Pseudosulfitobacter sp. DSM 107133: one gene and its partner. The protein of the gene in region 1 interacts with the protein of each later gene in a pairwise test. Links are inferred from orthologs where the notes say so. Each region holds a gene or a part of one and is shown in the gene's direction. Other genes may lie near its edges. The genes, in order: DSM107133_RS08500 and mrdA.

Region 1 (15,217 bases):
TCTTGTCCGCATCAAAGCCCAGCGTATTCGCCAAACGGCTCATGACCGGCACACTCAGATCGCCGTTCATGGTCATCAGCGCATCGTTCAGCGCGTGATAGGCGTCCGGGCCTTCGACCATCAGCGTCGAGATGGCAAAGCGCGACGCCAACAGCGACTGCTCGCCCAGAATCGGGAATTCCTTGACGATCAGGCGGATGTTGCCGTCGGTTTCCAGAAGCTTGGCCACTTCGCCATGGGCGCGTTTGCAGTAACCGCATTTGTAATCCAGGAATTCCACCAGCGTGATGTCGCCATCGGGGTTGCCGCCGACAAAGGAATAGCCGTCGTCAAAGATCGCAGCGGCATTGTCCGACACCATGGACAGGTCGGCTTGTTCCTGTGCTGCGGCCTGTTGTTGTTCCAGAAGGTTGACCGCTTCCATGATCACCTGCGGGTTCTCCAGCAGATAGGCGCGCACTTCCTCGCCAAAGGCCTGACGTTCTGTCTCTGTCATGGCCGAGACATCAAAGGCAGCCGCCGGCATGGCAAACGTGACAGTGGCCGCAGCGGCGGCAAGAAGGCGGTGGATCGTCATGGATTATCTCCGTTTTTTGCGTTTTTCGGCGCGTTCACTGGCAATCAACACATCCTGTGCCCGTTGCCAAGGCCCCGATCCCGTGGCCAGCAGACCGCTGGCGCGTTTGGCGTGAATTCCGGCGTCTTCCATCCGGCCCGACAGGGCATATCGTTCCGCGGTGACCAGTGCAGCCATGCCGTTCTGGCCCGATTTTGCATAGGCCACAGACAGATCACGCAGCATTGTGCCGTCACGAAAATCAATCGTGCGCGCCTGTTCCAGTGTTGTGCGGGCCGACGCGATATTGCCGGTGGCCAGCAGGGCGCGGCCATAACCCGCCAGCACCAGCGCATCGCGTGGCGCCAGTTTAACCGCACGGCCATAGGCCGCCACCGCGCCTTGAAACTGGCGGGCATCCATCAGAATGTCGCCTTTGGCTGCGTGGAAAAACGGATCGCTGGGGCGCACGGCGATGGCCTTGTCGATGGCGCGCAGCGCCTGTTTGGTGCGTGACTGGCGCGATTCCGCGACAGCCTCGCGCAAAAATCCCACGTCTTTATAGCCACTGTCGCCAATGCGTTTCAGCGTCCATTTGGGCGCGCGGGTGTGGGCGCTGATCTTGCCTTTGACGCGGGCAAACCAATAGGCCGATGTCGGGTTGGGGACGACCGCAGTGCCATAGGCCGCCACATAGGCTTCCATCGCGCGCAACCTGTCGCGCGACAGCGGGTGCGAGCGCACATAGGGGTCCTGACGTCTTTCGGCCAGCGCATCCTGACCGCGAAACAGCTGCATCACTTCCAGAAACCCGCGCGGGTCCGCTCCGGCAGCACGCAGGAAGCGCACACCGGACTGGTCGGCCGAGGCTTCTTCGGCCCGTGTGTGTTTCAGGAAGGCCCGCTGCGCTGCCGATTGGGTGCCGATGGCCAGCCCGGTAGCGGCCTGACTGTTGCCCGACGCCGCCGCGACAGCAGCCAGTGCAAGGCCCAGTCCGGCCAGGGTGCGCGCGTTGCCCATATTGGTCATCCGGCGGGTGATATGTCCGTTGGCGATATGGGCGGCTTCATGGGCCAGAACGGCCTGTAGCATGTCGGCAGAGGTGGCGCGGTTGATCAGCCCGTGATTGAGAAAAATAACGTCGTTGCTGACCACAAAAGCGTTCAGCCCGCCATCATTGACCACCAGGATCTTGACCTGCGCGGGGCTTAACCCCGCCGCGCGCAGCACGGGGGCGGCCAGTTGCGTCAGCCCGTATTCCACATCCGCATCGCGCAGCAGCTCGATGGCACGCGCGGGCTGCGCCAGCAGCATAGCCAGCGACAGGACAATTGCCCCCATTGACGACAGGGGCAAACCCCTATGAAACACATGCAAAGCCGACATTCGCGCAGCATAGGAGACAAATGATGAAAACCTCAAGACGCAGCGCCGTCGATCCCTTTATCGTGATGGACGTCATGGAGGCCGCACGCGCCGCCGAAGATTCAGGTCGTCACATCATTCATATGGAGGTGGGCCAGCCCGGCACCGGCGCGCCGCGCGGGGCCACCGATGCACTGGCGCGTGCGATGAACGAGGGGCCTTTGGGCTATACCGTGGCGCTGGGGCTGCCCGCGCTGCGTGCGCGTATCGCGCAGATGTATGGCGAATGGTACAACGTCGATCTGGACCCGTCGCGGGTGGTGGTCACCTCGGGCTCGTCGGGCGGGTTTATTCTGGCCTTCACGGCGCTGTTTGACACCGGTGATCGTGTGGCGATTGGCGCACCGGGCTATCCCAGCTATCGCCAGATCCTGCGGGCGCTGGATTTGCAAGCGGTCGATCTGCCCGCAGCGCCCGAGAATCGCTATCAGCCGGTGCCGGCGGATTTTGCCGATATGGATATTGCGGGGCTGATGGTGGCCTCGCCTGCCAATCCGACGGGCACGATGCTGGACCATGCCGCCATGGGCGCGCTGATCGACGCCACCCATGCCAAGGGCGCGTCGTTTATCAGTGACGAAATCTATCACGGCATCGAATACGAGGCCAAGGCCGTGACCGCGCTTGAGCTGACGAACGAGGCCTATGTCATCAACTCTTTCTCGAAATACTTTTCGATGACCGGCTGGCGCGTCGGCTGGATGGTGGTGCCCGAGGATCATGTGCGCGTGGTCGAACGGCTGGCGCAAAACATGTTCATCTGCGCGCCCCACGCCGCACAGGTCGCGGCACTTGCCGCAATGGATTGCGAGGACGAATTGCAGGCCAATCTGGATGTCTACCGTACCAACCGCGCGCTGATGCTGGAAGGGTTGCCAGCGGCAGGCTTTACCAAAATAGCACCACCCGACGGGGCGTTCTATGTCTATGCGGATGTGTCCGAGCTGACGGATGACAGCCGTGCCTTTGCCGCCGAAATTCTGGAACGGGCAGGGGTTGCCGTGACCCCGGGGCTGGATTTCGACCCGCTGCGCGGTCGCCATACGCTGCGCTTTTCCTATGCGCGCAGCGCGGCGGACATTGCTGAAGGGCTGGCGCGGCTCAAGGCGTTCATGGACGCGCGGTAAACTCTGGTGCCGGCGTGGCGGCTGCGATATTGTTTCGTGAAATAAGAAACGGGCGGTAGAGACAGGCAATATGCGATATGTGATCCTGCTGATTTGTGCGCTGGTGCTGGCGGGTGCGCCGCGCGCCGGGGCGCAAGAGCTGACCGGTCTGGCCCGTGTCGACCCGGCACGCAGCCGTATTTCCGATGGCTGGCTGGGCAAGACCAAGCTGGTTATCGGCCTGAGCCAGGGCGTGCCGTTCCGCGTGTTCCATCTGGACGGGCCCAAACGTCTGGTGATTGATTTCCGCGAGGCGGACTGGGCCGGAGTTTCCGCCGATTCCCTGCTGCCCAAAGCGGGCAAGGTCACCGCAGTGCGCTTTGGCCCTTTCCGTCCGGGCTGGTCGCGGCTGGTGCTGGATCTGGCCGAACCTTTGTTGCCTTCGAATATCGGTATGAAAGTGAACGACAGTACCGGCGCGGCCACGCTTGAGGTTGATCTGGTCGCTGCCAAACCCGAAGCCTTTGCCGCGGGGGCAGGCGCTCCTCTGGACGCCGAATGGGCGACGCAGGCCGCGCAGATCCCGCCGGAACCCAAATCAGACGACAGCTTTGTCGTGGTGATTGATCCCGGTCATGGTGGCGTTGATCCCGGAGCGGTACGCGACGGGGTCAAAGAAAAAGACCTGATGCTGAAAGTTGCGCAAGCCCTGGCCGAGGCCCTGCGGCGCAGCGGGCAGGCCGAGGTTGTGCTGACGCGCACCGATGATCGTTTCGTGTCGCTGCCGGGGCGGGTTGATATGGCCCATGCAGCGGGTGCCGATCTGTTCATCTCGCTGCACGCAGATGCATTGAGCGAGGGCGGGGCCAGTGGCGCCACCGTATATACGCTGGCCGATGACGCCAGTGATGCGGCCACCGCGCAACTGGCCGCCCAGCACAACCGCGCCGATATTCTGGCCGGTGCCGACCTGAGCGGGTCTGACGATCAGGTAACCGGCGTGTTGCTGGATCTGGCGCGTCAGGAAACCGCACCGCGCTCTGAACAGGCCGCCGCAGCCTTGATTGCAGCGATGAAGGCCTCCGGCGGGCCGATGAATTCGCACCCCTCGCGGCAGGCGGGCTTTTCGGTGCTGACCAGCGCCGATGTTCCGTCGTTGCTGATCGAGATCGGTTTTCTCAGCTCGAAGCGCGATCTTGCCAACCTGCGTGATCCGGTCTGGCGCGCGGTGATGGCCTCGGCAATCGCCGATGGCATTCTCGCGTGGCGCGCCAGCGATCTGTCACAGCGCCCGCTGGTGCGCCAATAGATCTTTGACCTCGCCATAGGGTCAGGACCCATTAATCCTGCACCGTCAGTTCGACAGATTCTTCCGCTGACAAGCAGCATCTGCGCAGAAATAGTGGTTCTATTTCAAACAGATGCGCCGCCTCCTCTCGGGACATTGCTGCGCAATGCCCTGCCGGGCAATGGGCTGCGGGAAAATCCGTCGAACCCGTCACGCCGAAGGCGTGCCAATATTATTAAGCGCTCCTACGGAGCGACGGGCGGCGATTTCACTTCATTTCAGTGGCTTGGGACGCTTGCAAATAGAACCTACCACTGCCCGGCAGTGCATTTGCATGGCAAATGTCACGAGAGGGGATTGGCTGCACGACCCAAACCACTGAAATTTCGTGAAATTGCCGCTGACGGCGCAGGATTAATGGGTCCTGACCCTAAGCCCTTGGCGTAAGCGTAAATATGCCATTTCCACACCCAGACGTGTTTTGACCCGATGCGGGGCGTGCCCTATAACACCGCCCTGAGCAGATTTCATAAAGGACGCCCGCGTGTTCCGATTCATCCTGTCGTTCTTCGGCGGTATCTTTACAGCCCTGACCATGGGCCTGTTGGCCATTGCCCTGAGCATCGGGGCGATTTTCTATATTTATGGCCGCGATCTGCCCAGCCACGAAAGCCTGGCCCAGTATACGCCGCCCACCATCAGCCGCATTTACAGCGGTCAGGGCCAGATTATCGACGAATTTGCCCAGGAACGGCGGTTGTTTGCCCCTGCGGATACGATTCCCGATCTGGTGAAACAGGCGTTCATCAGCGCCGAAGACAAGAATTTCTACACCCACGACGGCTATGACCTGCGCGGCATCGCGGCGGCCGCCATTGACGCGGTGCGCTCGCGCGGGCGCGATGTGCGCGGGGCATCGACGATCACCCAGCAGGTGATGAAGAACTTCTTGCTGTCGGGCGACCGTCAGTTGGAACGCAAAATCAAGGAAATCATCCTTGCCAGCCGCATCGAAGAGACCCTGTCCAAGGAAAAGATTCTTGAACTGTATCTGAACGAGATCTTTCTGGGCCAGAACAGCTATGGCGTAGCGGCGGCCAGCCAGACCTATTTCAACAAGACATTGGGCGAACTGGCCCCGCATGAAGCGGCGTTTCTGGCCGCACTGCCCAAGGCGCCGTCCGACTTTCACCCCGTGCGCCGAAAGGACCGCCTGTTGGCGCGGCGCAACTATGTGCTGAAAGAGATGCACGACAATGGCTATCTGACCACAGAGGTCTACGAATCCGAACGCGCGCAGCCATTGCGCTCGGTCCAGAACGGCGACTTTGAAAGCTTCAAGGACGAACTGCCGCCCCGTGACTACTTTACCGATGAAATCCGCCGTCAGCTGTCTGAAAACTTTGGCGAGGGCGAGTTTTTCTCGGGCGGTCTGACCGTGCGGGCGACGATTGACCAGGAAATGCAGCCGATCGCGGCCAAATCCCTGCGCATCGAGCTGGAAAACTATGACCGCAGCCGCAGCACATGGCGCGGCACCGGCAAGAAAATCGACCCCGAAATTGCCACCGGCGACGCATGGGAAGAGGCGCTGAACGCCGTTCCCGTGGCCCGCGATATCGACCTGAACGGCCAGTGGTATCCGGCTGTCGTGCGCGAGGTTGGCGACCAAAGTCTGGTGCTGGGCATCGAAGGCAATGGTATTGGCGAAGTGCCGCGTTCGGACATCAAATGGATCAAGGGCGATTTTGCCGCAAACTTCAAAGTGGGCGATGTGGTCCATGTGCGCCAGCGTGACGGCGCGTGGTCCCTGCGGCAGGTGCCTGCGGTACAAGGCGGATTTGTCGCGATGGACGTCAACACCGGCCGCGTGATCGCCATGCAGGGCGGGTTCAGCTATCAGAACTCGGTGTTCAACCGTGCCACACAGGCCAAGCGCCAGCCCGGTTCGTCGTTCAAACCCTTCGTTTATGCGGCTGCGCTGGACAGCGGCTATACCCCTGCCACGATCATTGTCGACGCCCCGATCGAGATCAACACGCCCCAGGGCATGTGGCGGCCCAAGAACGCGTCGAACCAGTATTACGGCCCGACACCCATGCGCACCGGCATTGAACGCTCGCGGAACCTGATGACCATCCGTCTGGCCCAAGAGGTCGGCATGGACACGGTTGCGGATTATGCCGAACGTTTCGGCGTCTATGACAAGGGTGAGATGGGCAAGTTTCTGGCCAACTCTCTGGGCTCGCAGGAAACCACGCTGTACCAGATGGTGTCGGCCTATGCGATGTTCGCCAATGGCGGCGAGCGGGTGAAACCCACCTTGGTCGACCGCGTACAAGACCGCTATGGCAAGACCGTCTATCGTCATGACGAACGCCAGTGTACCGATTGCAAACTGGCCAGCCTTGACCCGGGCTTTGGCCCGCGCATCACGTCCAACCGCGAACGGGTGATGGACCCGATCACCGCCTACCAGCTGACCTCGATGATGCGCGGTGTGGTGCAACGTGGCACGGCGGCGCGCACGGTGAACCTGCCGGTGCCCACGGCAGGCAAGACCGGCACCACCAACGACAGCAAGGACGTTTGGTTCGTGGGCTTTACCAGCAATATCGTGGCGGGCTGCTATATCGGCTTTGACACCCCGCGCAACATGGGGCGCGGTGCGTCGGGCGGGGGCATGTGCGGGCCGGTGTTCCAGCGGTTCATGCTGGAAGCCACCAAGAAATACGGCGGCGGCGATTTCTCAATTCCGCCGGGGGGCCACTTTATCAAGATCGACCGCTTTACCGGCGCGCGGCTCAGCGATGACGCCTCGGGCGAGAATGTCGTGGCCGAATATTTCCGCGATGGCGAAGAACCGTTGTTTGGCCTGATGTTTGATGGCGGCTTTGCCATGGGGGGCGACCTGCCGCTGGTCGAAGAGGTCGGGCGCGCCACGGGCCGTCAGGTCACCACCTCGACCGGCAAGAAAGCGACCGTTGGGCCAAAGGCCAACTTTGGCACGCTCAGCTCGGGCGGGCTGTACTAAAACCGGCACCGGACTGGCCGCGTCGTCACCCGACGGCTTGCCGCCCGTCCGGTGCTGGTTTACACCCCCATTTCAACACCATCCTAAGGATATGAGCCGATGCGCGCCGAGGCCCAGAACACCGTTGCCGAGATCGAAAAGTCGTTAGAGCTGCTGGGGCAGCGTCTGGGCGTGGAAACCGCGCAATTCCGGCTGGAAGAATTCAACGCCCGTGTTGAAGACCCGAACCTGTGGGACGATCCAGAAGCCGCGCAAAAGCTGATGCGCGACCGCCAGTCGCTGGTGGATGCCATCGACACCTATGAGGGGATCAAACAGGATCTGGCCGACAATATCGAGCTGATCGAACTGGGCGAGATGGAAGAAGACGAAGAGGTTATCAGCGATGCCGAAGCTGCCCTGAAGGCGCTGGCGGTCAAATCCGCGCAAAAAGAGCTTGAGGCGCTGCTGGACGGCGAGGCCGACAGCAATGACACTTTCCTCGAGATCAACTCGGGCGCGGGCGGCACCGAAAGCTGTGACTGGGCGTCGATGCTGGCGCGCATGTATGTCCGCTGGGCCGAGAAAAAGGGGTACAAGGTCGAACTGAACGCCGAAAGCGCGGGGGAAGAGGCGGGGATCAAATCTGCCACCTACAAGATCACCGGACACAACGCCTATGGCTGGCTGAAATCGGAAAGCGGCGTACACCGGCTGGTGCGCATCTCGCCCTTTGACTCGGCGGCCAAGCGGCACACGTCGTTTACCTCGGTCAAGGTCTATCCGGTGGTTGATGACAACATCGAGATCGAAGTGAACCCGTCAGACATCCGCATCGACACATACCGGTCCTCCGGTGCGGGCGGCCAGCACGTCAACACCACCGACTCGGCTGTGCGGATCACCCACCATCCTACCGGCATCGTCGTGACGTCATCGGAAAAATCCCAACACCAGAACCGCGACATTGCCATGAAGGCGCTGAAATCGCGGCTGTACCAGATGGAGTTGGACAAACGTTCGGCGCTGGTCAACGAGGTGCACGAAAGCGCCGGCGATGCGGGCTGGGGCAACCAGATCCGTTCTTACGTCCTGCAACCCTATCAAATGGTCAAAGACCTGCGCACCAACTACGAGACCTCGGACACCAAGGGTGTGCTGGACGGTGATCTGGACGGTCTGATGGGCGCGACACTGGCGCTGAACGTCAGCGGCAAGAGCCGGTCCGAGGCAAAGGGCTAAGTATAGAAATCTGCTTCAGGCGGGTTCATTCCGCTTGAACCTGCCCAAGGCTGCGGCAAAGCTGCGGCCATGACTGATGACATCCTTTTCCAAGGCGCTTTGGCGCAATCGGCTGCCCTGACCAAGGGCACCCTGAGTGCAACCGATCTGATGCAGGCAACCTTGGCGCGTATCGACGCTGTGAACGGGGCGGTAAACGCCATCGTGTCGTTGCGCGACACCGATGCGCTGATGGCCGAGGCCCGCGCCGCCGATGCCGCACCGCGCAGCGGTTGGCTGCACGGCATGCCCATTGCCATCAAGGATCTGGCCAATGCGGCCGGGCTGCCCACGTCGATGGGCTCGCCTTTGTTTGCGGGGCAGGTGGCGGCCAAAGACGATATCATGGTGGCACGCCTGCGCGCGGCGGGGGCAATTGTGATTGGCAAGACCAACACGCCCGAGTTCGGCCTTGGGTCGCACACCATCAATCCGGTGCACGGGCCCACGCACAACCCCTATGTGCACGGACGTTCGGCGGGGGGATCCTCTGGCGGGGCGGCGGCGGCGCTGGCTTGCGGGATGATGTCTGTGGCCGACGGGTCGGACATGATGGGATCGCTGCGCAATCCGGCAGGATGGAACAACGTCTATGGCATGCGCCCCACCTGGGGGCTGGTGCCGTCGGAACCCGAAGGCGACAGTTTTCTGCACCAACTGGCCACCAACGGCCCGATGGCGCGCAATCCTTCCGATCTGGCGGCCTTGCTGGACACCATGGCCGGAAGCGACCCGCGCCAGCCCCACGGGGTCGATCAGACCCCCGCGCTGCCGCAGATCGCTGGCGGAATGCAGGGCGTGCGCATCGGCTGGCTGGGCGACTGGGGCGGTGCGTTGCCTATGGAGCTGGGTATTCTGGATATCTCTCAGGCAGCCCTGAAGCAGATGGAGGGCCTGGGCGCGCAAGTGACCGATCAGGCCCCGCTGTTCGATGCCGAAGCGATGTGGGACAGCTGGATCACCCTGCGGTCATGGCAGGTGGGCGCGGGGCTGGCGCCGCTCTATGCCGATCCGGCCAGGCAGGAGCACCTGAAAGACACCGCGCGCTGGGAAATCGGACGTGGCATTGCGTTGACGGCAATGCAGGTTCATGCTGCCAGCGTGGTGCGCAGCAACTGGTTTAAGGCCGCCGCAAAAGTCTTTGATACTTATGATATTCTGGCGCTTCCATCGGCGCAGGTTTGGCCCTTTGATGGCACCTGGGATTACCCGCGCGAGATCGCGGGCGTGCAGATGGACACCTATCACCGCTGGATGCAGGTGGTGGTGCCCGCGTCGCTGCTGGGGCTGCCGGTGGTCAACGTGCCCGTGGGCTTTGGCGGGCCGGATGACGCGCCTGCGGGGCTGCAACTGATCGGCAAACGCGGGGCCGATGCGGCGCTGCTGCGGGTGGCGCAGGCCTGGCACGAAGCAACCGACTGGCCAAACGCGCGGCGGGTCCGGAATTTGAAAACGAGACCAGAAGAATGACAATTCAATTGTGGTTTGCCTTTGCGATGGCCTGTGCGGTTTTGACATTCATCCCGGGGACCAGTGTTCTTTTGGCTATCAGCCAGCCACTGACCAAGGGCCGCAGTGCAGCGCCTATGGACATTCGGCGGTGACGCACGTCAGATTTGCGCGATGTTGCATCGGCACCGTGAGGTTTTTGATACCGTTCGAAGCCAAAGCCGCTTGCCTGATGCAATTGCGCGCGCCTATAGCAATTGCCAACTTATACTAAATCGGGAAAAACCATCATGTTTTCAGTCCTTCTTATCGGTCTCGTTGCCGCCATCCATCTGTACATCGTCTATCTTGAAATGTTTCTGTGGGACAAACCGGCGGGTCGTAAGGTGTTCGGAACGACACAGGAATTTGCAAAGGCCTCCAAGGCGTTGGCGGCCAACCAGGGTTTGTATAACGGCTTTCTGGCTGCAGGTTTGATCTTTGGCCTGTTCCTTGGTGACCAAGGCGGGGTCTTTACCGTCTTTTTTCTGTGCTGTGTCATCATTGCGGGCATTTTCGGGGCGGCAACGGCGAACCTCAGAATCCTGTTTGTACAGGCGCTTCCTGCGGTTGTTGCTTTGGTCGCGGTATTGGCAGGCCTCTAAACTGCGCTTGCTGGCTCGCGCCCCTGTGCGGCCAGCCGTGCGCGCAACGCTGCGATTTGCGGGGCGTTCTGTTCCAGGGCAAAAACATAGGCCTGCGTTAGAAAGAAACAGGCCGCATCAACATCCTGTGTGCTGTCGGCGGCCTGTGTATACAGCATCACCAGCGCCGCATGGTCACCCACTGCATGCGCTGCCAGAAGCTGCGCGTTCAGATCGCTCATTCTGCGGCCATCCGCCCCGCGCGATGCGCGTTCAGCCGTCCGGCGACCCACGCGTGAAACAGATGCGTCGGCCCGTCCATGGCCGGCGAAAACCGCCCGCCGTCGAAATCCGGCGCATGGCGGCCGCGTTGCATCCCTTCGACAACAAAGATGTCTTCCTCGAAGACCAGTTTCCACTGTTCGGTATTGCGCGCGCGCAGGGCCGGGTCGGTGTCGGGGGCTGCATAGTAGATGTGCACGTTTTCGACGGTCTTTTCCGTGCTTTCCGGCACCAGAATGATTGCAAACGTATGATCGCGGTGCACGCCCAGCAGCACGTTGGGGTAGGCAGTGATATATTCGGCGGCGGTGTCCCATTTGGCGCTGAGACCTTCGAAATCGGGGAACGACTGGCCATCGGTGCCGGTCATCTGCCGGTACACCAAGGTGCCCTGACCCGAAAACAGATCCGGCGCTTCGATGTGGTAATGATCCTCAAGCCGTGAATAGCTGTTCAGGCCGGGGTGCACCCACGGCAAGTGATAACTTTCGCAGTAATTTTCCACCGCCAGCTTCCAGTTGCAGTTCAGCGCCAGCTGGAATCGGCTGTCGGCCCCGCCGTGGTGCAGCGGTTTGTCAAACTCGGCCCAGCGGGCCAGCAGGGCGGCGTTGTGCTCCTCGAACGGCGCCGCATCGCCTGACAGGTTGATCCAGATCACGTCCATCCACTGATGGCTGCGCACTTCGATCAGGCCCAGCAAGGCGCGGTCGATGCCTGCGTGTGTGTTGCGCCCCGGGCCGCCCACATGGGGGGTGCTGACCAGCTTGCCGTCGGTGCTGTAACACCAGCTGTGATAGGGGCAGCGAATGGCGCCTTCGATCTTGCGCGCGGCATCGACCAATATCATGCCACGGTGGCGGCAGATGTTCTGGAAGACCCGCACCCGCGCCGCACGGTCGCGCACGATCAGCAGGGGAATGCCCAGAAAGGTCAGCGGCACCGCATCGCCTATCTCGGGCACATCCGCCCCCACGGCCAGACCGGACCAGCCAGCGGACAGAACGGCGGTGCGTTCTTCGTCAAAGACAGCCGGGTCGATGTAATGGGCGTTTGGCAGGCCGTTGGCCTGATCCAATGGGCGGCGGACCGCTTGCAGGTCGGTGTGGGACATCGGGCAGTCTCCCTTGATCTGATGCTTCGGGCATAGGCTGCACTGCCCGTGCCTGTCAGCGCATCAGCGACAGAGGTTTTCTGCGGGCGACATGGGCCGTCTTATTGGAACGGCGTGTCCGGGCGCAGCAGCCGCAGGTGGAAGGGCAGCAGATCATCCCGATCGCAAAAGCCGGTGGTGCGCGCAACGCTGCGCGCCTGCCGCCAGTCTGTGCCCAGATGTTCATAGACGATACGTTCGATACGCGCGCTGGTGACAGTCTCGCGAATGGTGCGGGCCACATAGCCGACCCAAAAGTTGTTTTCGAACGATGCTTCGCGCGCCAGATAGTTGAACGAACCGGTCACCGCGCCCCTGCGCGAAACCAACGCGGCAATACCGTCATCCTGTCGCACCACAAGCCCGCGAAATTCGCGCGATTTGCTGTCATGGGGCAGGCCCTGTTGGGCCAAAGCGATACGCGGTTCAAACCCGCGCAGGAAAGTCGCGTCGTTTTTGCGCGTAACATGGACCAGACCCACGACAAACTGGTCTGGATGAATAAAGCTGCGGCGCGAAAACCGATAGAAGCCGCTGGGAAACTGGATCTCTGTCACAGTGGCAGATTGCCTGCCAAAGAAGTCGTGCAAATAGGGGTCTGACAGCAACTGGCCTTCGCGGCTGATTTCGTCCACGGGTTCCAGCAGAATTCGGGCGTCGACATTGAAAAAGGTACAGATACGCGCCAGAATATCGGGGCGGGGAAAGCTTTCGCCGGACAGATAGCGGTTGAATTGTGTGCGATTGACGCCCAGCCGGCGCGACAGTTCCGAAATCGACGGGTATGGACGTGCCAGAATGCGCAGATTGGCCCCGAACATGTCGCGCAGTTCGGACGGGGAACGTTTGCCGCCAGTCATGACGGGTGCCTTTTGCCTGCGTGCGTTGCGACAGCAGTGTTGTCTCGAAGTAATTCCATAGAATGAGCTGTAGTACTTTGGCGTCAGGGTTGATGCGACTTAGCAGCTCTATGATGAATAGTCTGCCACAAAAAGCAAGACTGGTTGTGTGCACAACATATGTTATAGCTGACGAAAGGAGCCTAAGCAGAAGCTGGGAGACAAAAGTGTTTGGGGTTGTGTTGTGGTATGACGCTGTGGATCGCAAAATGGTGATCCTGAGCGAAAGCCAGGATGACCCGTTGTTCATCTATGTTGGCAGTTCCGCGCTGTGTTCAGCAGACTGCTTTGACGCAGGCGATTTGGTGCGTTTCAACGTCGATATCGTCAATAACCGGCGTCAGGCTTGCAATATCACGGTTTTGAACAGACGGGCACATTGCGGGCCGTATTCGCCTGCGCAAACCGGCAGGGGGGCGGTGCATGTCGTCCGCTCGGCCCGTGTTGTTCCCTTCTCGCTGCCGTCGCAGCGGGGGGCCGAAACACCACAACGTACTTCCGTCGGCTGTTGCACTTATGAAGAAACCTGACTCACTTAACGCTGCCTGAAATCAAAGATTTCAACGCGTTAAGTGATGGCCTGTGTGTGATGTTTTCCGAGACGTGCTTTCGGGCCGGAATATGATGGGCAGGGCGCTGTTGCGTCCTGCTCTCATCCTGTGTGCGCTTTCGAAACGTTCCGGCGCACCCGTCAAGTGCCTTAGTCGCCCCGCGACAGTGCCGCCACGCCGGTGCGGGCCACGTCGACCAGCCCCAGAGGGCGCATAAGGTCGGCAAAAGCGTCGATCTTTTCCGGCGCGCCGGTGATTTCAAAGACAAAGCTGTTCAGCGTGCTGTCGACCACATTGGCGCGGAAAATATCGGCCAGACGCAGCGCCTCGACCCGTTTGTCACCGCCACCGGCCACTTTGAACATGGCCAGTTCCCGCTCGACCGACGGCCCCTCGACTGTCAGGTCGTTGACGGTGTGCACCGGCACGATCCGGCCCAGCTGTGCCTTGATCTGTTCGATCACCTGCGGCGTGCCGGTGGTGACAATCGTGATGCGCGACAGGTGGCCTGCGTGATCCACCTCGGCCACCGTCAGGCTGTCGATGTTATAGCCGCGCCCCGAGAACAACCCGATGACCCGCGCCAGAACGCCCGGTTCGTTTTCAACCAGAACCGCCAGCGTGTGCCGCTCTTCCACATCCGAGAAGTTGGGCCGTAGGTTGTAAGCCGAATGGCTGGTCGCGCCTTTTTTGATTTTTAGAGCAGACATGGGACATTCCTTTGGAAACGTAGTGTTTTTAACCGTTGATATAGGCAGGCGAGGCAGAGTGGTTGCGCAGCCAGACAGTGACCGCACCCGCCACGGCCAGCAGGGTCATCGAGAACGGCAGAACCGCGCAGATCACACAGACCACGGCCATCGCCGGCAACAGCAATTGCGCGGTGCCGGTGGCATGGTGACGGTCGCGCACCAGCCAAAGGCCAAGCAGATATGCCGCCATCGGCAGGGCCACCGCCATGTCGCCCGCCATCTGTGTCGTGTGGGCATGGTGCGTGGCCAGTTCGACCTGAACCGCCAGACCCGCACCCACGGCAGCACCTGCACCGAATACGATATAGTGACCATAACCCCAGACCAGCGCGCGGCTGAGCTTGGGCGATGTCAGGTGGTCTTCCTTGCAAAAGTACAGCCACCACAGGGCAAAGGTGATGATGACACCGCAGAAGGCCATCCAGATCAGGCCAAACGACAGGCCATCCGTCGTCGCGGTGCTGATGGCCATCGAGCCTGCAAGCAATGCCTCGCCCAGCACGATAATGGTCAGCAGACCATAGCGTTCGACGATGTGATGCCGGTGCCAGGGCGTTGCGGCGGCGCGTTCGGCAAAAGCCGGAACAGCCAGTTCAAGCACGACACCGATCAGCACCACAAGCCCCAACGGCAGGCTCAGCGACAGCAGCAGGGGCAGGGCCAGCCAGTAGATCTGGGCGAGACCGATGCCCGCGGCATACCGCCTGGCGGTCTTTGCCCGTGCAGCATCGCCGCGCGCGGCACCCAGCCACATCACGATCATGCCGACACGCATCACCACATAGCCCAGGATCACCACGGTCAGGTTCAACTGGGCAAACAGTGCCGTTTGCCCAGCTGCC
Region 2 (15,170 bases), 1.3 Mb from region 1 along the record:
GGCGCTGGGGGGTTTGGTGATGATCCGCTGTGGGATCACCTGCCCCGCATTGCCCATCATCCAGTCGCGGTGGTTGGCGTTGCGCCATGCGCAGGTGGTGAACACGCGCGTCTTGTACATATCCTTGATCGGATTGTACCCACCGGCCATGTCGCCATAGATCGTGGCATAGCCGACCGCGACCTCGGATTTGTTACCAGTCGTCAGCAACATTTCCCCGAACTTGTTGCTCATCGCCATCAGCAAAAGGCCGCGCAGGCGCGACTGGATGTTTTCCTCGGTCAGGCCGGGCTCCATGCCCGCAAACAGTGGCGCAAGCGTGTTGGTGATCGCGGCACGCCCTTCGGCGATGGGGACATAGTCATAGTGGCAGCCCAGCGCCTTGGCGCAACTTTCGGCGTCTTCCAGACTGTCCGGGCTGGTGTATTCCGACGGCAACATCACGCAGCGCACGTTTTCGGGGCCGATGGCATCGGCGGCGATGGTCGCCACCAGCGCGCTGTCGACGCCACCCGACATGCCCAGCAACACCTTTTTGAATCCCGTCTTGGCCATGTAATCGCGCAGCGAGCGCACCATGATGTGATAGTCCTGCTCCCACTCGTCCGGCTGCGGGGCAATCTCGCCCTCGACCACGCGCCAGCCGTCAGGGCCGCGTTCCAGATCGACATGGGCGATGGTTTCGGCCAGCACCGGCAACCGCATGGCCAGCTTGCCACCGGGGTTCAGCGCAAAGGATGCGCCGTCGAACACCTGATCGTCCTGACCGCCCACCATGTTCAGATAGATCAACGGCAGGCCGGTCTCGACCACGCGGGCAACCATATGGTTCAGCCGCGTTTCCATCTTGTCGCGGTAATAGGGCGATCCGTTCGGCACCAGCAGAAATTCCGCGCCGGTCTCTTGCAGGGTCTCGGCCACATCCTCGTGCCATGCATCTTCGCAGATCGGACTGCCGACACGGGCGTTGCCCACGCTATAGGGGCCGCCCAGGGGACCTGCATCAAAGATGCGCACCTCGTCAAAGACGGTCTCGTTCGGCAGGTGATGTTTCAGCACGCGGCTGACAATGCGCCCGCCACGACAGATCAGATAGGCGTTGAACAGTTCGGTGCCTTCGACCCAGGGGCCGCCGATGGCCAGCGTCGGCCCGTCAGCGCAGTCAACCGCCAGCGCCTTGACCGCCTCGATCGCTGCAATGTGAAACGCGGGCTTCATCACCAGATCCTGCGCGTTGTAGCCGGTGATGAACATTTCGGGCAGGGCCACCAGATCGGCACCTGCGTCGCGGCCTGCCTCCCATGCCGCGCGGGCCTTGGCCGCGTTGCCGTCGATGTCACCGACAGTGGGGTTCATCTGTCCCAGGGTGATGCGAAAAGTGTCGGCCATGCCTGCGCTCCGAAAATTGCTCATTGCCCCTATACGGTCTGGCCGCCCGGCGTGAAAGACCCCCGCAGGCAATTCGCGGCAACCACGCGCTTGTGTTGCCCTGAATGGCGGCAAAGCCATTGCGACCCCCTCGCGGTTTCTTTACCCTTTGGCAACGATCCACGGGGGCCACCCCTTCATCGCCAAAGGTGCCAAATGTCCACACGCAGCCTGTTCTTTTGCCTCGCCCTGCTTCCTGCCATTGCCCATGCGCAGGACAGTCAGGTGCTGACCAAGCAATATGACGACGGTGGCATTTACGAAGGCACGTTCAAAAACGGCCTGCAAAACGGCACCGGCACCTATCGGTTGCCCAACGGCTATGAATACACCGGCACCTGGGTCGACGGCGAAATCAAGGGCGAGGGCGTGGCGCGCTTTCCCAACGGGTCTGTCTACGAGGGCAATTTTGAAAAGGGCAAACCCGAAGGTTTCGGCAAGATCACCTTTTCTGATGGCGGCACCTATGAAGGCGACTGGCAAGCCGGCGCAATCATGGGTCAGGGTGTGGCGCTGTATGCCAACGGCGTGCGCTACGAGGGCGCGTTCCGCAATGCCAAACACCACGGCAAAGGCGTGATGCAAAGCCCCGGTGGCTATGAATACAAAGGCGACTGGGTTGATGGCGTCAAACAGGGTGTGGGCACCATCACCTACCCCGACGGCGCGGTTTATGACGGCGAGATTGCCAACGGCGAACGTGACGGCACCGGCACGCTGACCATGCCCGACGGGCTGGTCTATGCAGGCAAATGGGTCAACGGCCAGATCGACGGCAATGGCAAACTGACCCAACCCAACGGCGACATCTACGAAGGCGACCTTGTCGCCGGACGCCGCGAGGGCAAGGGGCGCGTGACCTATGCCAATGGCGATGTCTACGAAGGCGATTTCAAGGACGACCGCCGCGACGGCACCGGCACCTTTATCGGCAACGACGGCTACACCTATATCGGCAACTGGGTCGCGGGCCAGATCGAGGGCAAGGGCCGCGTGACCTACCCTGACGGCTCGGTCTACGAAGGCGACTTCCGCGACGATCTGGCCGATGGCACCGGCAAGATCACCTATGCCGACGGCGCGACCTACGAGGGTGGCTGGACCGCGGGCGTCATCGAAGGGCAAGGCAAGGCGGTCTATCCCAACGGTGTCGTCTACGAAGGCGGTTTCAAGAATGCCAAGAATGACGGTCAAGGCGTTATGACCTATGCCGATGGCTACCGTTACGAAGGCGGCTGGCAGGACGGGCAACGCCACGGCGCGGGCAAGGCCACCTACCCCGATGGCACCGTCTATGAGGGCAACTTTGAAAACGGCCAGCGCCACGGCACCGGCAAAATCGTGATGTCGGACGGGTTTACCTATGAAGGCGAATGGGTGCGCGGCGAGATCAGCGGCACCGGCACAGCGACATATGTGAACGGCGATGTGTACGAAGGCACCTTCCGCGCGGGCAAACGTCAGGGCAACGGCACCATGCGCTATGCCACCGGCGAGGAAGCCTCGGGCGATTGGGACAACGGCGCGCTGAAGCCGGAAGGTTAGGGTCCAGACCCTATGCTATGCCGAAACGGCACGCTGCACAGGCGGGTCCGTCTTCTTTGGTTCAGAAAATCCCCGCCGGAGGCACCGCGCCGCGCGCCAGCGTGGTGCAAATAATAATTCTGCCCCCTTTTCATTCATTCGCAGGCCTGTATAAGATTTCTCCATGATACAGGTCGCACATATCCCTACTGCCCGCGCTTCGCGTGCGATCCTGCGTGACCTACTGATCCTAATTCGCCTCTGAGCGTGCCATTCGGCGCGCCCGCTCAGAGGGGAGTGCCGCGCGCCACTGGCTTTTAGGACAATAAAGAGATCTCACATGACCCAAGAACAAGACCGCGTTGTCATTTTTGACACGACCCTCCGCGACGGTGAACAATCGCCCGGGGCCACCATGACCCACGCCGAGAAGCTGGAAATTGCCGGCCTGCTCGATGAAATGGGCGTCGACATCATCGAAGCAGGCTTTCCCATCGCATCAGAGGGCGACTTTGCCGCCGTTTCCGAGATTGCGAAGAACGCGAAAAACTCGGTGATCTGCGGCCTTGCCCGCGCGCAGCTGCCCGACATCGACCGCTGCTGGGAGGCCGTAAAACACGCGGCCCGCCCGCGCATTCACACCTTTATCGGCACCTCGCCATTGCACCGCGCGATCCCCAACCTGACCATGGACGAAATGGCCGAACGTATCGACCAGACCGTCAGCCACGCGCGCAACCTGTGCGACAACGTGCAATGGTCACCCATGGATGCCACCCGCACCGAGGCGGATTATCTTTGCCGCGTCGTGGAAATCGCGATCAAAGCGGGGGCGACCACGATCAACATCCCCGACACGGTCGGCTATACCGCCCCGCGTGAAAGTGCGGCGTTGATCCGTATGTTGCTGGAACGTGTTCCCGGCGCCGACGAGATCATCTTTGCCACCCATTGCCACAACGATCTGGGCATGGCGACCGCCAACAGCCTGGCCGCTGTCGAGGCCGGCGCGCGCCAGATCGAATGCACCATCAACGGGCTTGGCGAACGCGCGGGCAACACCGCGCTTGAAGAGGTCGTGATGGCCTTGCGGGTGCGCAACGACATCATGCCGTTCCAGACCGGCGTGGACAGCACCAAGCTGATGAACATCTCGCGCCGTGTTGCGACTGTTTCCGGTTTCCCCGTGCAGTTCAACAAGGCCATCGTCGGCAAGAACGCCTTTGCCCACGAAAGCGGCATCCATCAGGACGGCATGTTGAAGAACGCCGAAACCTTCGAGATCATGCGCCCCGAGGATGTGGGCCTGACCGAGACCAACATCGTGATGGGCAAACACTCGGGCCGCGCGGCGCTGCGTTCGAAACTGGAAGACCTCGGGTATGAGTTGGGCGACAACCAGCTGAAGGACGTGTTCGTTCGCTTCAAGGAACTGGCCGACCGCAAAAAGGAAATCTACGAAGACGACCTTATTGCGTTGATGCGCACCACGACCGATCCCGAAGAGGACCGGATCAAGCTGGTGTCGATGCGTGTCATCTGCGGCACCGAGGGCCCGCAGCAGGCCGACATGACGCTGGACGTCGACGGCGTTGAGCACAAGACCAGCCAGACGGGCGACGGCCCTGTGGATGCATCGTTCAACTGCATCAAGGCACTGGTTGCGCACACAGCACGCTTGCAACTGTATCAGGTGCACGCCGTGACCGAAGGCACCGACGCGCAGGCCACTGTTTCTGTGCGGCTTGAGGAAGACGGGCGGATTGTGACCGGTCAGTCAGCCGATACAGACACGGTCGTGGCATCGGTTCGCGCCTATGTCCATGCGTTGAACCGTTTGCTGGTGCGCCGCGAAAAGGGCGGGACTGACAAGCGCGAAATCAACTACAAAGACGTGAGTTGAGCCACACGCAGTTCGTGAAACATGAAAAAGGGGCAGAGGGATCATCCTGTGCTCCTTTTTTCGTGGCCGATGCGCTGAATACCCTGCCTGCCCACGCAAAAGCGGCCGGATGTCTCCACCCGGCCGCTTCAGTCGTTCATGCTTTGTCAGCGCAGATCAGAAGCTGGTCAGACCTGCAACCGAACCTGTCGCGCTGCTGATCACGTTGCCCAATGTGCGACGCGAAGAGGTGCGGCGGCCCAATTCATAGTTCACGCCAAAACTGACCTGGTCGATGTTCGGTGCGCCGTCGATGTTGATGCGGCCCAAAGCCAGCTCGACATTCGCGCCTTCGACGAACTCATATTGGCCTCCAACGGTAACCGATGTGCCGTCTGTACCGGCCAGATCGAAATAGGACACCGAACCGATGGCCGAGAACCCGTTGCCAAAGCTGTAGCCGCCGGCAACCGAGACCAGGTCCAGACCGTCTGTCGAGATCACGTCGGCCTGCACGTTGTAGATGTCCATGTCATAGTCGGCGAAGCCTGCGAACAGTGTTTCACCTTCGATGCGGATGATATCCAGACCGACGGTGCCGGTCGGCGCAACGTCCCACGACCCGAACAGGGTGTAGACAGTGTCGTTCAGATCGGACGACTCGCCAATTGCGGCGCCCAGTGCATAGGTGCCCATATCGTAATAAGCGAAAACCGATGTCAGGCTGGTGTCCGAACCGGCAAGATCCAGCGAGCTGTAATCCAGGCCCAACGACACGCCATTGTTCAGGCGGTATTCTGCGGCAAGCGAGCCATAGTCCAGATCGGTGCCTTCGAGATCGAAGTGCGCCGCCTCGCCCGAGAACGTCCATGCGTTGGCTGTGTACTCAATGCCGACACCCAGAACGGTCAGGTCGGCAGCGCCGGCGCCGTCCGCGTCCAGGCGGTGTTGTTTGATGAATGCGTTGCCGTAGGTCAGTTCACCAGCGGCGGCGACAGATGCCGTTGCGCAGATTGCTGTGGCGATGATTGCGGTGCGGAACATGATGTACCTTCGTTTCTTGTTTGCTACTCGGAAGGTCGGAATACGCCTTTGGTCCGCCGCCGACAGGGTGAACCGCAGGTTGTCCAAAATGTACCGCCGGCTTGTGACCTTCACGCCACAAGCCATAAGGCGCTGTACAATCAGCGCCAAGCTTAACGATTATTTATCAATGGCTTGACTGTCTGCCGCTGTCAGTAGGGGTCTTTCGCCTCCCTATTTTCGCTCAGCGACTCTTGTGACCGCAGCACGATGCGCTCAACGGCGTCGGCCAGATGTACTTCGGCGATGTGGTCATCGCCTGCCGCGACCCGGATCTTGTGCGCTTCCATCAGAACGGCGGCATGGCTGGACCCGCGCGGAGGGATGAATTTGTAGCAGGCCAGTTCGATCAGCAACCCGCAGGGGTCTTTGAAATAGATCGAATCCATGAACCCGCGGTCCTTGACGCCCGAATTGCCGATGCCGCGCGCCTTGAGCCGGTCAGGCACCTGCCCGAATGTGGCGCGGTCCACTTCGAACGCCAGATGGTGTACACAGCCCACTTCCATCGGCGTGCGACGGTTGTCGGCCTTGCGGGCGTCGTTGGTAAAGACTGTTATCAGCCGCCCGTCTCCGGGATCGAAATACAAATGCCCCTGATCGGGATCGTCCAGATTGGGCTGATCGAAAATGAACGGCATACCCAACACACCCTCCCAGAAATCAATCGTGGTCTGCCGGTCGGCACCGGTCAAGGTTATGTGATGAACACCCAGAACCTGAAGTTTGCGCATGATTATTCTCCCTTTTTCATCGCGGAACTTAGCACGCGCAGCCCTGTGCGCCATATCCTGTTGGCCGGAGTACGTTTTTGCGATCTGCGCCCAAAGGCTGCGCATCTATCAAGCTGCGCGGGAACCCGCGTAACCAAGACCCAATCGGCCCTTTCGTCTGGCGCGACACATCCCTATAAGTCGAGCGCCCGCAGCAATCATGACTCGCGGGCCAAAACGTATTGACGAAGGGTACGCGCATGTCGTGGTTTGGAAATTTGGGTGGTCTGTTTTCTTCGGATATGGCCATTGATCTCGGAACGGCTAACACTCTGATATACGTAAAAGGCAAGGGCGTCGTTCTGTCCGAGCCTTCGGTTGTGGCCTATCATATCAAGGATGGCGTCAAGAAAGTGCTCGCCGTGGGTGAAGATGCCAAGCTGATGCTGGGCCGGACGCCCGGCAGCATCGAGGCGATCCGCCCGATGCGCGAAGGCGTGATTGCCGACTTTGACACCGCCGAAGAGATGATCAAACATTTCATCCGCAAGGTGCACAAACGATCGACATTTTCCAAACCCAAGATCATCGTCTGCGTGCCCCATGGCGCGACCCCCGTTGAAAAACGCGCAATCCGCCAGTCGGTTCTGTCCGCAGGCGCCCGCCGCGCCGGGCTGATTGCCGAACCGATTGCGGCGGCCATTGGTGCCGGGATGCCCATCACCGACCCGACCGGCAACATGGTCGTGGACATCGGCGGCGGCACAACCGAAGTTGCCGTTCTGTCGCTGGGTGACATTGTTTATGCCCGCTCGGTCCGTGTCGGTGGCGACCGCATGGACGAGGCGATCATCAGCTATCTGCGCCGCCAGCAAAACCTGCTGGTCGGTGAAACCACTGCCGAACGCATCAAGACATCCATCGGCACCGCCCGTATGCCCGACGACGGGCGCGGCACCTCGATGCAAATCCGTGGCCGCGACCTGTTGAACGGTGTGCCCAAGGAAATCGAAGTGACCCAGGCGCAAATCGCCGAAGCGCTGGCCGAACCCGTGCAGCAGATCTGCGAAGCGGTGATGACCGCGCTGGAAACCACGCCGCCCGATCTGGCGGCGGACATTGTCGACCGTGGCGTGATGCTGACAGGCGGCGGGGCGCTGCTGGGTGATCTGGATCTGGCCCTGCGCGAACAGACCGGTCTGGCGGTGTCGATTGCCGACGAATCGCTGAACTGCGTGGCCTTGGGCACCGGCAAGGCGCTGGAGTTCGAAAAGCAGCTGCGTCACGCCATCGACTACGACAGCTAAGCCTTGGGCCCCTTTGCAAAAAGGGGCCATTTGCGGCACAGTCGATGCATACCTTCGCCGCGCCGATCAAACCGCAGGTGAGATTTTACGTTGGCCAAAGACCGTTCCTCATCATCTGATTATGTCGCTCCGATCCGGCGGCTGCTGACGGCTGTTCTGGTTCTGGCGCTGATTGCCACCTTTGTCGTCTGGCGCATCGACAGCCCGCGCGTCGAACGGTTCCGCGCGCAGGTCACGGACCGGATCGTGCCGAATTTCGACTGGGCGATGGCCCCCGTCACCGGCACCATCAATCTGGTGCGCAACTTCCGCAGCTATCAGCGTATCGCGGAACAAAACGCCGAACTGCGCCGCGAGCTGCGCAAGATGCAGGCGTGGAAAGAGGCCGCCGTTCAGCTGGAACAAGAGAACGCGCGGCTGCTGGACCTGAACAACGTGCGGCTGGACCCGCGTTTGACGGTGATTTCCGGCATGGTCCTGGCAGACAGCGGATCGCCTTTTCGCCAATCCGTGTTGCTGAACGTGGGCGCACGCGACGGGCTGGTTGACGGCTGGGCCACAATGGATGGCATCGGCCTTGTCGGGCGTATTTCAGGCGTGGCCGAGAACACGGCGCGGGTGATCCTGTTAACAGATGCCTCAAGCCGCATTCCCGCGACGATCCAGCCGTCGGGACAGCGTGCCATTGTGGCCGGCGACAACAGCCCCAACCCGCCGGTGGATTTTCTGGAAAACCCCGATCTGGTGCGCCCCGGTGACCGTGTGTTTAGCTCGGGCGATGGCGGTGTGTTTCCGGCGGGCCTGCTGATCGGCGAGATAGCCAAAGACCCCGGCGGGCGCTTGCGCGTGCGTCTGGCGGCCGATTACGAGCGGCTCGAATTCCTGCGGGTGCTGCGCCACTATGGCAACGAACCGGTCAGCGACACAGCCCGGATCATAACCCCGGAGCAGGCTACAGGGGCGGTGAATGAGTGAACAGTCACAACCCCGTCTGTGGCTGATGCGTGCCGCTTTTTGCGGGCTGGTGCTGCTGATTCTTTTCTTTCAACTGCTGCCGTTGCAAACCCAGCCGGGACAATGGGCGCCGCCCGACCTGTTGATGGGCTTTGCCTTTGCCTGGTCGGTGCGCCGGCCCGAATATGTGCCCGCCCTGATGTTGGCCGCGCTGCTGTTGCTGGCGGATCTGCTTTTGCAGCGCCCTCCCGGCCTGTATGCTGCGCTGGTGCTGTTGGCTTGCGAAAACCTCAAGGGTCGTGCCCGTGCCTTGCGCGCGTCGACGCTTGTTGCCGAATTGTTGACCGTGGCCATGTTGATGGTCGGGGTCGCTGTGGCGTATCGTCTGGTTCACAAAGTGATGTTGATTGACACAGCACCGATGGGCCTGTCGCTTTTGCAACTGGGGCTGACCATCCTGAGCTATCCCTTGGTGGTGCTGGTCACCCACAGCATCATGCGGGTCCGCAAAACCGGACCGGGCGATCTGGAAACGACAAGAGGCCGCATATGAAACGCACACGCGCCGAGGCCGAAGCCGGCAACCGCACGATTTCGCGCCGCGCCGCCGTTCTGGGCGGCATGCAACTGGCCTTTGTCGGCGGGTTGGCCGCGCGGATGAACTTTTTGCAGGTCGACCAGGCCGATCAGTTCCGGCTGCTGGCCGAAGACAACCGCATCAAGGACAGCCTGATTCCCCCTGCCCGTGGCGAAGTGTTTGATCGCAACGGCGTGCAACTGGCCAAGAATGTCCCGTCCTACCGCATCGTCGTCAAACGCGAGGACATCGGCGATGTCGACGCCGCGCTCGAACGGCTGTCCCGCGTGGTCAAGCTGGATCCTGACGAGCTGGAACGCGCGATGATCGAGATGAAACGCTCGGCCCCGTTCCATCCGATTACCATTGCCGAAAACGTGTCTTGGGAGGATATCAGCCGCGTCAGCGTCAATGCCCCTGCCCTGCCCGGCGTCACACCCGAAGTCGGGCTCAGCCGCATTTACCCGCTGGGTTCGGACTTTGCCCATGTGCTGGGCTATGTCGGACCGGTCAGCGACTATGACCTTGAACAGATCGAAGCGCCCGACCAATTGCTGCTGATTCCACGCTTTCAGATCGGCAAGGTCGGAGTCGAAGCCAAGCAAGAGGAACGTCTGCGCGGCAAGGCCGGCGTGAAACGTGAAGAGGTCAACGCCACGGGCCGCGTCATGCGCGAACTGGACCGCCGCGAGGGGCGACCGGGGGCAGATATTCAGCTGACCATCGACGCAAATCTGCAAAACTACGTTCAGGCCCGGCTGGGCGAAGAAAGCGCCAGCGCGGTGGTGATCGATTGCGAGACCGGCGATCTGGTGGCCATCGCCTCGTCGCCGTCGTTCGACCCCAACCTGTTCGTGCGCGGCATTTCCGTGGCCAATTACAAGGAACTGACTGAAAACCTTCACCGTCCGCTGGCGTCAAAATCAGTGCAGGGGGTTTATCCTCCGGGGTCAACGTTCAAAATGATGACGGCGCTGGCTGCATTGGAAGAGGGCATGGCCCAGCCTGACGAGACGGTCTATTGCCCCGGCTATCTGGAAGTGGCCGATCGTCGCTTTCACTGCTGGAAGCGGGGCGGGCACGGCTATGTCGATCTGCAAAACAGTCTGAAACAGTCCTGCGATGTCTATTATTACGATCTGGCCCTGAAGGTCGGGATCGAGAAGATTTCGGCCATGGCACAACGCTTTGGTCTTGGGGTGCGTCATGATGTGCCGATGTCGGCCATTTCGCAGGGCCTGACGCCGACAAAGGACTGGAAGCGGCGCGTCCACGGCCAGGACTGGGTGATTGGCGACACGGTCAACGCCTCGATCGGTCAGGGCTATATGCTGGCGTCACCGCTGCAACTGGCGGTCATGACCGCCCGTATTGCAACAGGCCGCACTGTGACGCCCCGTCTAGTGAAGTCGGTGGACGGCATCGAAGAGCCGTCAGGCGCCGGTGAAAGCATGGGATTGAACGAAAACAACCTGCGCAAGATGCGCCGCGCGATGTACGATGTGGTGAACGACCGGCGCGGCACGGGCTATGGCAGCCGGATCATCACCGAAGGCATGCGCATGGCAGGCAAAAGCGGCACCAGCCAGGTTCGCAACATCACCGCCGCCGAACGCGCACGCGGTGTTGTCAACAACAACGACCTGCCGTGGGAGCGGCGCGACCATGCGCTGTTCGTAAGCTTTGCCCCCTTCGAAAACCCCAAATATGCCGTCTCCGTCATCGTCGAACATGGCGGTGGCGGGTCGTCCGCTGCGGCGCCGATTGTACGCGATATCACCTTGCAGGCTCTCTATGGCGGTGAGCCGCCGCTTGATGCCTATCCAACCAAAGACCGGGGCCGGATCAAGACCCAGCAAGAGCACCTGCGCAGCGTGCGTCCCCTGGCCGATCTGGGTGGCTCAGATCAGGCATGAGCTATCTTGAATACTCCGTCAAATCCGTCCCCTCGGGATTTCGCAAAATCCTGTATCTGAACTGGCCGCTGACGATCCTGCTGTCGTCCGTCGCCGGTGTCGGCTTTCTGATGCTTTATTCGGTGGCGGGTGGCTCTTATACGCCATGGGCCGAGCCGCAGATGGAACGCTTTGGTGTGGGTCTGGTCCTGATGGTGCTGGTCGGGATGGTGCCGATCTGGTTCTGGCGTTCGGTGTCATCGGTGGCCTATGGCATTTCTGTGATGCTTCTGGTTGCGGTCGAATTGTTCGGGTCTGTCGGGATGGGGGCGCAACGCTGGATTGATCTGGGCTTTATGCGCTTGCAGCCGTCCGAGCTGATGAAGGTCACGCTGGTGATGTTTCTGGCGGCCTATTACGACTGGCTGCCCCCGGCCAAGAAGTCGCGCCCCGTCTGGGTGCTGATACCGGTGGTGATGATATCGATCCCCACGGCACTGGTGCTGGGCCAGCCCGACCTGGGCACCGCCATCCTGTTGCTGGCGGCGGGTGGCGGCCTGATGTTTCTCGCCGGTGTCCACTGGGCCTATTTCGCGGCTGTTCTGGCGGCCGGAATCGGGCTGATTGCCGCTGTGTTCCAGTCGCGCGGCACGCCCTGGCAGTTGATCAAGGATTACCAGTACCGCCGGATCGACACGTTTCTTGATCCCTCCTCGGACCCGCTGGGCGCCGGATATCACATCACACAGTCCAAAATCGCACTGGGATCGGGTGGCTGGACCGGGCGCGGGTTCATGCAGGGCACGCAATCGCGGCTGAACTTCCTTCCCGAAAAACACACCGACTTTATCTTTACCACGCTGGCTGAAGAGTTCGGCTTTGTCGGCGGGTTTTCCCTGCTGGTGCTCTATGCGCTGATCATCTTTTTCTGCGTCGTATCAGCCATCAACAACCGCGACCGGTTTTCGTCGCTGCTGATCCTGGGACTGGCGCTGAACTTTTTCCTCTTTTTCTCGGTGAATATGTCGATGGTCATGGGATTGGCGCCCGTTGTGGGTGTGCCTTTGCCGCTGGTCAGCTATGGTGGCTCGGCAATGCTTGTGCTCATGCTCGCCTTCGGCTTTGTTCAAAGCGCCCATATCCACCGACCAAGGTAATCTATGATCAACGTACTTTTCGCCGCCCAGCCTGACGGTTGGGACAGCTATGAAACCCCGCTGAAACAGGCCATTGCCAATGCGGGTGTCACGGCATTTCTGGCCAGGGATATTCCGCCCGAAGACGTAGATTACATCGTCTATGCGCCCAGCTCTCCCTTGCAGGACTTTACCCCCTACACGCGGGCCAAGGCGGTGCTGAACCTGTGGGCGGGGGTGGAAAAGATCGTGGGCAATCCGACGCTGAACATTCCGCTGACGCGGATGGTCGACAGCGGGTTGAGCCAGGGCATGTGCGAATGGGTCACCGGCCACACCCTGCGTCACCATCTGGGCATGGACGCGCATATCAACTGCGCGCCCGGGCACTGGGTCAACGTGGCCCCGCCGCTGGCATGGGACCGCAAGGTGACGGTGCTGGGGCTGGGCGAACTGGGCACGGCCTGTGCGCAGATGCTGTCACAGATCGGCTTTGACGTCACCGGCTGGTCGCGCAGTGCCAAGGACATTGACGGCATCCGCTGCCTTTCGGGCGATGCGGGTCTGACACAGGCGCTGACGGGGGCGGAGATCGTCGTGCTGCTGTTGCCCGACACCCCCGCGACCGAAAACACGCTGAACGCCGACACGCTGGCGCTGCTGGCGCAGGGTGCGTGTATCATCAACCCTGGACGCGGTCCCCTGATCGACGACGACGCATTGCTGGCGGCACTGGATTCGGGCCAGATCGGCCATGCGACGCTGGACGTGTTCCGCATCGAACCGCTGCCCGAAGCACACCCTTATTGGCACCACCCGCGCGTGACCGTAACGCCGCATGTGGCGGCAGAAACGCGGGCAAAATATTCGGCCCTGACAGTCGCTGAAAACATCCGGCGCGGCGAAGCGGGCGAGCCGCTGCTGCATCTGGTGGATCGCACGGCAGGGTACTGACCCGCCGCGTTCAGTCGCTTGCCGCGCCATCCGCAAAGCGCTGCAACAGGCGTTGTCTGATCTCTGACGGCTCGGCGCCTATCGCCTGCATCACCTGATCCAGCTGGCCGCGTGCGCCGTGCAGCTGGTCCAGCAGCGACATGATGATCACCAGCGCATCCTCGTTCACCTCGAAATCATCCGTCAGCTCGCACAGCAGGGTGATCCGGCGAATGTCCAGGGTGCGGTAGCGTGGCCCGTCAGGGGTGCTGACCGGGGTCACGATGCTGAGCCGCTCAAAATGGCTGAGGCGCTCGGCCGTCAGCGAGGTGACGCTTTCGATCACCTGCGCGCGGGCGTAGACATGTTTCATGCTGTCTCCTTTCCTGCGCGCGGGTCATAGGGGTGATCTGCCCGCCAGTTTTCCATGAAAGTTTTCAGGGCGGCATCAATCTTGGGCGGGCTGACAATGCGCAGCGTGATCCGTTGGTCACCCTTGCCCGCGCGACCTTTGATGCCGCGCCCTTTCAACCTCAGAACCTGCCCCGAGCTGGCACCGGCCGGCACACTGACCTTGACCGTTCCCGACACCGTGCGCACCGGCACCTTGCCGCCCAGAATGGCCTCGTCAATTGTAATGGGCAACGTGACGACAATATCATCTCCGTCACGCTCGAAAGCGGGGTCCGGGATCACGTCCAGCGTGATAAAAGCATCCCCTGGCTGACCGGCTCCGTAGCCGGGCGCACCCTTGCCGCGCAATCTCAAAATCTGGCCGTCACGCGCGCCTTCGGGAATCGTGACTTCGAGCGCGCCGCCATCCGGCAAGGTGATCCGGGTCTTGGTGCCCAGCACGGCATCCAGAAACGGCACACCCAGACGATACTGTCTGTCTTGCCCCGGCACATCACCGGGCGCACCACGTCCTGCGCCGCGATTGCGGGCAAAGTTGGCAAAGAAATCATTCGGGGCGAAACCGCCCTGAAACGGGTTGCCTCCGGCAGCGGTGCGGCGTTGGGTATAGGGATTTTCCGGCCTGCGCGCATCGTCACGATAAAAGCCGCGCGGCGCGTGTTCCGCACCGGATGCGTCGATTTCTCCGGCGTCAAAACGGCGGCGCTGTTCGGGGTCTTTCAACAGATCATAGGCGCGCCCCGCCGCCTTGAACCGCGCCTCGGCCCTTGGGTCATCGGGGTTCAGATCAGGATGGTCCGTGCGCGCGATCTTGCGATAGGCTTTCTTGATTTCGTCGGCAGTGGCCGTTTTGGTCAGACCAAGCGCGGCATAAGGATCTTGTGACATTATCTTCTCCGCATTTGCTTAGGGTCCGGACCCATTAATCTTACGTCGTCAGCGGCCAACCGATGCCGCCGCCCCGAAAGAGCGGCGGCATAGCGCATCACGCCGCCAGACCGCGTCCTTTCAGCAAGGCCTCGACCCCCGGCAAACGCCCTCGAAACGCGGTGTACAGTTCGGCTGCGTCGCGGCTGCCACCTGTGCTTAGGATATTGTCCTCCAGCGCTTTCGCCACCTCTTTGTCGAATGCCCCGCCCGCCTCTTCAAAGGCGGCGAAAGCATCGGCGTCCATCACTTCGGACCACATGTAGCTGTAATAGCCCGACGAATAGCCATCGCCCGAAAACACATGGGCGAAATGCGGCGTCGCGTGGCGCATCCCGATGGCCTGAGGCATGCCCAACCCTTCCAGAATTTCGGCCTGACGCGCCAACGGATCGGC

Evidence for each region.
Region 2: the proteins of DSM107133_RS08500 (region 1) and mrdA interact in binary tests that used the Escherichia coli proteins (3 or more experiments, as listed by UniProt). The link is inferred for Pseudosulfitobacter sp. DSM 107133 from one-to-one orthologs.

Annotation. Positions count from the first base shown.
Region 1 is NZ_CP085154.1:1,725,865-1,741,081, forward strand. The notes cover bases 4,618-7,664. They hold DSM107133_RS08500 (penicillin-binding protein 1A), read left to right. Parts: upstream 4,618-4,919; coding sequence 4,920-7,409; downstream 7,410-7,664. Other genes in these bases: prfB (peptide chain release factor 2), read left to right, coding at 7,509-7,664. Outside these bases: DSM107133_RS08480 (DsbA family protein), read right to left, coding at 1-577; DSM107133_RS08485 (M48 family metalloprotease), read right to left, coding at 581-1,897; DSM107133_RS08490 (aminotransferase class I/II-fold pyridoxal phosphate-dependent enzyme), read left to right, coding at 1,966-3,108; DSM107133_RS08495 (N-acetylmuramoyl-L-alanine amidase), read left to right, coding at 3,179-4,396; more of prfB, read left to right, coding at 7,665-8,630; DSM107133_RS08510 (amidase), read left to right, coding at 8,700-10,139; DSM107133_RS08515 (DUF1304 domain-containing protein), read left to right, coding at 10,409-10,762; DSM107133_RS08520 (hypothetical protein), read right to left, coding at 10,759-10,983; DSM107133_RS08525 (aromatic ring-hydroxylating dioxygenase subunit alpha), read right to left, coding at 10,980-12,134; DSM107133_RS08530 (helix-turn-helix transcriptional regulator), read right to left, coding at 12,236-13,033; DSM107133_RS08535 (hypothetical protein), read left to right, coding at 13,282-13,602; ilvN (acetolactate synthase small subunit), read right to left, coding at 13,773-14,333; DSM107133_RS08545 (low temperature requirement protein A), read right to left, coding at 14,362-15,217. UniProt on the Escherichia coli protein: Cell wall formation. Synthesis of cross-linked peptidoglycan from the lipid intermediates.
Region 2 is NZ_CP085154.1:430,588-445,757, reverse strand. What follows is about bases 8,913-11,912. They hold mrdA (penicillin-binding protein 2), read left to right. Parts: upstream 8,913-9,440; coding sequence 9,441-11,384; downstream 11,385-11,912. Other genes in these bases: rodA (rod shape-determining protein RodA), read left to right, coding at 11,381-11,912; DSM107133_RS02100 (rod shape-determining protein MreD), read left to right, coding at 8,913-9,444. Outside these bases: DSM107133_RS02135 (NAD+ synthase), read right to left, coding at 1-1,389; DSM107133_RS02130 (2-isopropylmalate synthase), read left to right, coding at 1,585-2,973; DSM107133_RS02125 (2-isopropylmalate synthase), read left to right, coding at 3,293-4,855; DSM107133_RS02120 (2-isopropylmalate synthase), read right to left, coding at 5,012-5,878; DSM107133_RS02115 (VOC family protein), read right to left, coding at 6,070-6,651; DSM107133_RS02110 (rod shape-determining protein), read left to right, coding at 6,891-7,937; rod shape-determining protein MreC, read left to right, coding at 8,028-8,912; more of DSM107133_RS02100, read left to right, coding at 8,905-8,912; more of rodA, read left to right, coding at 11,913-12,520; DSM107133_RS02085 (glyoxylate/hydroxypyruvate reductase A), read left to right, coding at 12,524-13,453; DSM107133_RS02080 (hypothetical protein), read right to left, coding at 13,464-13,805; DSM107133_RS02075 (DnaJ C-terminal domain-containing protein), read right to left, coding at 13,802-14,734; DSM107133_RS02070 (M3 family metallopeptidase), read right to left, coding at 14,832-15,170. UniProt on the Escherichia coli protein: Catalyzes cross-linking of the peptidoglycan cell wall. Responsible for the determination of the rod shape of the cell. Is probably required for lateral peptidoglycan synthesis and maintenance of the correct diameter during lateral and centripetal growth.